2 regions of the Microbacterium sp. OR16 genome follow, and region 2 is predicted to be linked to the other one. Evidence: riboswitches for the same ligand, from Rfam matches in the RefSeq annotation. Region 2 holds a riboswitch; the other holds the start of a gene.
What was found. A riboswitch is a leader RNA that binds a small molecule or an ion and turns the genes downstream of it on or off. The one in region 2 is predicted to bind thiamine pyrophosphate.
Positions count from the first base shown of each region.

Region 1: it holds a riboswitch for thiamine pyrophosphate, as region 2 does, so the genes downstream of both, V2S05_RS08680 (ECF transporter S component) here and thiM (hydroxyethylthiazole kinase) in region 2, are expected to answer to the same signal.

Region 1 covers NZ_JAZEXK010000001.1:1,773,746-1,777,136, forward strand. Annotated here, with positions in the region: gene V2S05_RS08675 (ABC transporter ATP-binding protein) at 1-898, opposite strand, end outside; gene V2S05_RS08680 (ECF transporter S component) at 901-1,545, opposite strand; TPP riboswitch at 1,538-1,647, opposite strand; gene V2S05_RS08685 (D-alanyl-D-alanine carboxypeptidase) at 1,722-3,305, shown strand.
Region 2 covers NZ_JAZEXK010000001.1:1,156,272-1,159,662, reverse strand. Annotated here, with positions in the region: gene pheT (phenylalanine--tRNA ligase subunit beta) at 1-652, shown strand, start outside; gene V2S05_RS05600 (NAD-dependent epimerase/dehydratase family protein) at 767-1,738, shown strand; TPP riboswitch at 1,789-1,882, shown strand; gene thiM (hydroxyethylthiazole kinase) at 1,874-2,737, shown strand; gene V2S05_RS05590 (bifunctional hydroxymethylpyrimidine kinase/phosphomethylpyrimidine kinase) at 2,734-3,391, shown strand, end outside.

The sequences.
Region 1 (3,391 bases), 620 kb from region 2:
GCCCGGTGACGACCGTCGCCGATCCGCGTGGGATCCGCAGCTCCAGCCCGCTCTGCACGGCGGTGCGAGCGTCGCGGGAGACGGCGAGCGAGCTCGTCTCGAGCACCGTGCGCGTCGCGCGATCGGCGGTCGGCAGCACCGGCACATCGACCTCGGCGTGAGGCACCCACACTCCCGCCGCGGCGAGCGCGTCACCGTGCTGGGCGAACACGGAGGCGGGCGGGCCGTCTGCGAGCAGACCGCCGTCGGCGGCGAGCACGATGACGCGGGTGAGCAGATCGAGCCAGACCTCGGTGCGATGCTCGACGACGATGAACGTCGCGCCGGTGGCATCCAGCGCTCTGCCCACGCTGTCGCGCACCTCCCGCACTCCCGCCGGATCGAGATTCGCGGTGGGCTCGTCGAGCAGCAGCAGGCCCGGGCGCATGGCGAGGACTCCGGCGAGAGCGAGGCGCTGCTTCTGCCCGCCCGACAGGGCCTTCGTCGGTCGGTCGAGCGGAACGTCGAGTCCGACGGAATCCAGTGCCGACGCCACCCGTGCGGGGATCTCGTCTGCCGGCACGCCCAGGTTCTCGCAGCCGAAGGCCACGTCATCGCCGACCTTCGACAGGACGACACCGGCATCCGGATCCTGCAGCACGAGACCGATCCGGCCTCGTTGCGACTCCGGCGCCGCCCCGTCGACGAGCAGAGCGCCGGTGCGCTCGCCCTCATCGGCGTCGCCGAGCACACCGGCGAGGCCGGCGAGCAGCGTCGACTTGCCCGCACCCGACGCGCCGAGCAGCAGCACCCTCTCACCGGGTTCGATCGAGAACGAGACGTCGGCGACGGCGGGCAGACGACGACCGGCGTAGCGCCAGCCCCACCCGTCGGCGGTGACGCGAGCCGGAGACGACACGCTCAGACCTCCTGGCGCACTTCCCGGCCGGCCGCGAAGCGACTCAGCGCGCCTGTCGTCGCGAGCGCGCGCACGAGCAGCCACCCGACCACACCGGCCAGCAGGGCACCCGAGACGACGAGCGCGCCGAGGTAGATGGCGTTGAACTCGATGCTCTTCAGGAAGTTCGGCGACGAGCCGTAGAACATCTCGAAGACCCACGCGGCCACGGCCGCGCCCACACCCGAGAGGGCGGCGACGGCGATGCCGAAGCGCCGGTAGAGGAACAGCGCGAAGATCAGCTCTGCGCCGAGGCCCTGCACCAGCCCGGAGAGCACGGTCGAGACGCCCCACACGTTGCCGATGAGCATCGAGATGATCGCGGCGATCAGCTCGACGACGAGCGCGGCGCCGGGCTTGCGGATGACCAGGCCGCCGATGACACCGCCGATCAGCCAGATGCCGACGGCGATGCCGCCGAAGCCCGGGGTCAGCGCGTCAGCGGCTCCGAACCAGGCGCCGCCGATGATGTTCCACCCCCAGAACAGCAGGCCGATCGCGACGCCGAGCACTGCGGCGACGACGATGTCGACGACGCGCCAGCGCAGGTTGCGCGCGGCGGGTGCGGGGACGGTCTGCGCGGTGGACGCGGACATGGATGCACTCATCTGAACTCCTCCCTGCGCCGGCATGATCCGGATCAGGTTCGACGGTCGAAGCGCGGATCGCTTCCTCTCAGCCCGGCTGCCCGGACTCCCGTGGTGATTGATCGATCATAGCGCCGGTCGCGGCGGTCACGCGCCGGCGTTTCGCCCCGTGAAACACCGGGCTGTAGCGTGGTCGCGTGACACCTCCCCCCGAGTCGGCGCCGCCGGTGACGCGCCGTGCCGCGCGCGAGCGCACTCGCGCGCGCGCCGAGCATCCCTCCGCCGGCCCGATTGCGCTCCCCGCCTTCGGCGACAGCCTCGGACCGGAACGGGCTGCGCTCGAGGATGCTGGGACCGCGGACGCGTCGGCTGCGGATGCCACCCGCGACGCCACCGCATCGGCGGACGCGCCGACGGCGGATGCCCGCGCCGGTGCACCGACGCCGGAGTGGGCCGATGCCACCCGTCCGCCCACGGCTCTGACCTGGCTCGAACCGGTCGACCTGCTCGCCGATCCTGTGCCCGCCGCGCAGCCACGCGACCTCTTCGCCGGAGCACGGCTCACTCCCGAATGGCGTCGCCCCCGGGTGCTCGTGCCCCTCGGGTTCGTCCTCGCTCTCTGCGGAGCCTACGTCTCGACCACGCTGCTGTGGCCGCTGCACGAGGTCGTCCCGGTAGTGGAGGCGGCAACCGTCGAGATCGCTCCCGCGCCGGCGGCCACCGTCACGTGGCCTGCCACGGGCAGCGCGGCCGTCGGAATCCAGGGCATGGCCCCGGTGGCATCCACCGCAGCGGCCGACGAGATCGCCAGCATCTCGAAGGTGGTCAGCGTGATGATGGTGCTCGACGAGCTGCCGCTGAAGGTCGGCGAGCAGGGGCCGAGCTTCGATTTCACCCTCGCGGACTCCCGCGAATACTGGCAGTACCGACGGTCGGATCAGTCATCGCTCGACGTGCCGGTCGGGGGCAGCTTGACCGAGTATCAGATGCTGCAGGGCATCATGCTCGGATCGGCCAACAACTACATCGACCGGCTCGCGAGAGAGATCTGGGGATCGCCGCGCGGTTTCGCGGAGGCATCCGCGAAGTGGCTCAGCGATCGCGGAATCGAGGGCGTCACCGTCCAGTCTCCGTCGGGGTTCAGCGAAGCGAATGTGGCTCCACCCGCCGCCTTGATCCAGATCGCCGAGCTCGCGATGGCGAACCCCGTCTTCGCCGAGATCGTCGGCACCCGCTCGGCTGACATCCCGGGCGTCGGAGCGGTCACGAACACCAACCAGATGCTCGACGACCCCGGCGTCGTCGGAGTGAAGACCGGAACCCTGAACCACTGGAATCTGCTCACCGCGAAGGACGTCGCGTTCGGCGAGACCACCGTGCGTCTGTACACGTCGGTGCTCGGGCAGGCCGACAACACCGAGCGCCTGGCCGTGACCCGTCAGCTGCTCACCGAGATGGAGACCACGCTCGCCGAGCAGCCGCCGTCGGTTCCGTCGGGGACGGTGGTCGGCCATGTCAGCACGGAGTGGGGCGACCGTGTCGAGGTGGTGACGGACGCCGACGCGCGCGTCCTGCTCTGGAACGGCTCCGAGGCGGCGGCGACCACCGCGTTCTCGCTCGGCGAGAAGACCGAAGCCGGCGCCGAGGTCGGCACCCTCACCGTCGAGGGACCGCTCGGCGGAGACACCGCGTCGGTATCGCTCGCAGACGACATCACCGCCCCCAGCGCGTGGTGGCGCCTGACCCACCCGCTCGCCCTCTTCGGCCTCGACAACGACTGACCCGCTCTCCGACGCCGCGAGACTTCCGTTCCAGCACCAGACGGCGCTCGCTGGCGCACGTCTCGTGCTGGAAGACAAGTCTCGCG
Region 2 (3,391 bases):
CGAGCTCGACGCGTCGATCCCACCGCAGCCGCGCCTCGTCTCGGCGCTGCTCACCGGGAATATCACTCCTCGGCAGCCGGGTCGCGCCGCCGAGCACGTCGACCTCTCCGATGCTCTGGACGCCGTCCGGGTGATCGGCGTCGCCGCCGGCGTCGAGATCGACGTCGAGCAGACGCAGCGTGCGGCGCTGCACCCGGGCCGCGCGGGCGCGCTGAGCGTGCACGGCGAACAGGTCGGGTACGTCGGCGAGCTGCACCCGCGGGTGTCGGCCGACGCCGATCTTCCCGGGCGCGCATACGTGCTCGAGCTGGATCTCGATCGCGTGCTGACCCTCGCCGGTCACCGGGTCGTGGCCGAGTCGCTGTCGACGTTCCCCGCCGCGACGCAGGACGTCTCGCTGGTGGTGAGCGTCGCCGTGCCGGCATCCGAGGTACGCGCCGCGCTCGTCGAGGGCGCCGGAGAACTGCTCGAGTCGGCGCGGCTCGTCGACGACTACCGCGGTGAGGGGTTGGGCGAGGGGCTGAAGAGCCTCAGTTTCGCGCTGCGTTTCCGGGCATCCGACCGCACGCTCACCGCGGCCGAGGCGACCGAGGCGAAGCTCGCCGGAGTCGCCGTCGCCGCCGAGCGCTTCGACGCGACCATCCGCGACTGACCGCACGCGGTGCAGCCCTCCTGAGCCGACGGGATCAGGAGGGCTGCGCCGCGTTCCGCTCTGCTCTGAGCGGAATCGCTTCCGCTCGGAGCACGCCGGTGATGTCATGGCCGCATGACTCAGGTGCTCGTGCTCGGCGGAACAGGATGGCTTTCCGGACGGATCGCCCGGCGGTGGCGGGATGCCGGCGCCGAAGTGATCTGTCTGGCACGGGGTGAGCGCCCCGCGCCGGACGGCACGGTGCTGCTCCGCGGTGATCGGGACGACCCCCGGGTATACGAGCAGCTCGCCGAGCAGAGCTGGGACGAGGTCGTCGACGTGTCATCGCGCGCCGACCACGTCGCTGCGGCCGTCGAGGCGCTCGGCGACCGCGCCCATCACTGGACGTATGTGTCGTCGATGTCGGTCTACTCCGATGACGTCGCCGACGGCCTCGACGAGTCGGGGGTCAGGCTCGCGCCGGCGCAGCCCGGCGACGAGTACGACTACGGGGCGCAGAAGGTCGCGGCCGAGGACGCCGTGGTGACGCTCGGAGACCGGGCGCTGATCGTGCGCCCCGGCCTCATCGTGGGTGCAGGCGACCCGAGCGACCGCTTCGGATACTGGGCGGCGGCTTTCGCGCGGGCGGGGATCGGACCCGTGCTGGTGCCAGAGCTGGCCGGACGCGTCGCCCAGGTGATCGACGTCGACGACCTCGCCGACTTCCTCGCCGCTGCGCGGCGGAGCGGGATCATGAACGCCATCGGAGAGGTGCATCCGCTCGCCGAGCTGCTCAGCCGCGTTCGCGCGGCAGCCGGGCACAGCGGAGAGCTGCTCGAGGCTGGCGATGAGTGGCTCGAGGCGCACGACGTGCAGTACTGGATGGGGGAGAGGTCGCTGCCGCTCTGGCTGCCGGCCGACATGCCCGGTTTCATGCGTCGCGACAATTCCGCGTACCGCGCGGCCGGCGGGTCGTTCCGCCCGCTCGACGAGACGATCCGCGTCGTCCTCGACGACGAGCGCGCCCGCGGTCTGGATCGCGAGCGCCGAGCAGGAATCAGCCGCGACGACGAAGTCGCGCTCATCGACCAGCTGACATCGCCCTGACACGAGGCGTCATACCGGCGGCACGCGACGATGGCCTCGCTAGACTCGTGTGCAGTGACACGGGGTGCCGCATCCGCGGCTGAGATCACACCCGTCGAACCTGATCTAGTTCGTACTAGCGAAGGGATGTCGTCCATGAGCGATCTTCTGCGTCCATCCATCCGTATTCCGGCGGTCTGCGCCGAGCTCCTCACCCACGTGAGGCAGGCGCCGCCCCTCACGCACTGCATCACCAACGCGGTCGTCACCGGCTTCACCGCTAACGTCCTCCTCGCCGTCGGCGCCTCGCCCGCGATGGTCGACATTGTCGGGGAGGCCGGGGTGTTCGCGCGCATCGCGTCCGGACTGCTGATCAACCTCGGCACGCCCTCGCCCGAGCAGCGCGCGGCGAGCCTCGAAGCAGCCGCCGGAGCGAACGCGGCGGCAACGCCGTGGGTTCTCGATCCGGTCGCCGTGGGCGCCCTCCCGGTGCGCACCGCTCTGGCAGCCGACCTGGTGGGCATGCGGCCGACGGCAGTGCGCGGCAACGCCAGTGAGATCCTTGCGCTTGCCGGGTCAGGCGCGGGCGGACGGGGGGTCGATGCCCTGGACGACTCCGACGCCGCGCTCGGCGCGGCGCGGTCGCTCGCCACTCGCTTCGGCGCCGTGGTCGCCGTCTCCGGAGCGGTCGACCTGATCACCGACGGAACGCGTGTGATCCGCATTGCGAACGGAGACCCCCTGCTCACCCGCGTCACCGGCGGCGGCTGCGCCCTCGGGGCGCTCATGGCCGCCTTCCTCGGCGCTGCACGCGATCACGACGCGGATGCCTTGGAGGCGGTGTCCGCAGCGACGCTCGTGTACACCCTGGCGGCCGAGCACGCGGCCCGTGTCGCCGACGGGCCGGGCAGCTTCGCGGTGGGCCTGCTCGACGCGCTCGCCGGCATAGACCCCGCCGATGTGACCGCCGAGGCGCGAGTCGACGAGAATCTCGGGCACGTCGAGGAGGAGGCGAAGTGATCGGCGACCTGTCGGTGCACCTGGTCACCGATCCCGAGCTGTGCGGCGACCGCGGGGTCGTCGACACGGTGCGCGATGCCGTCGCGGGCGGCGTGAGCGTGGTCCAGCTGCGTGACAAGAGCGCGTCCGACCGATCGGTCGTCGAGCAGCTCGTCGCCCTCAGCGAGGTGATCGCCGGTCGGGCGCTGCTCGTCGTCGATGACCGCGTCGACGCGGCCCTCGAGGCCCGACGGCGTGGAGCGCGGGTCGACGGTGTGCACGTCGGGCAGTCGGACATGCCTGTCGCCGAGGCGCGGCGTCTGCTCGGACCGGATGCGCTGATCGGGCTCACCGCGAACACGTCGGCGCACCTCGACGCCGTCCGCACCCTGCCCGCCGGGACCGTCGACTACGTCGGCATCGGAGTGATCCGCCCCACGAGCACCAAGGCGAATCATCCGCCCGCCCTCGGCGTGGACGGATTCCGTGCGCTCGCCGCGGAGAGCCCCGTACCGGCAGTGGCGATCGGCGGCATTGGAATCGACGACGCCGCGGCGCTGCGCGAGGCGGGTGCGGCGGGGATCGCCGTCGTCTCCGCCATCTGCGCGGCACCGGATGCCCGCCAAGCCGCAGGCGAGTTCCGGCGTCGCTGGACAGGACGCACCGCTGCCCGCG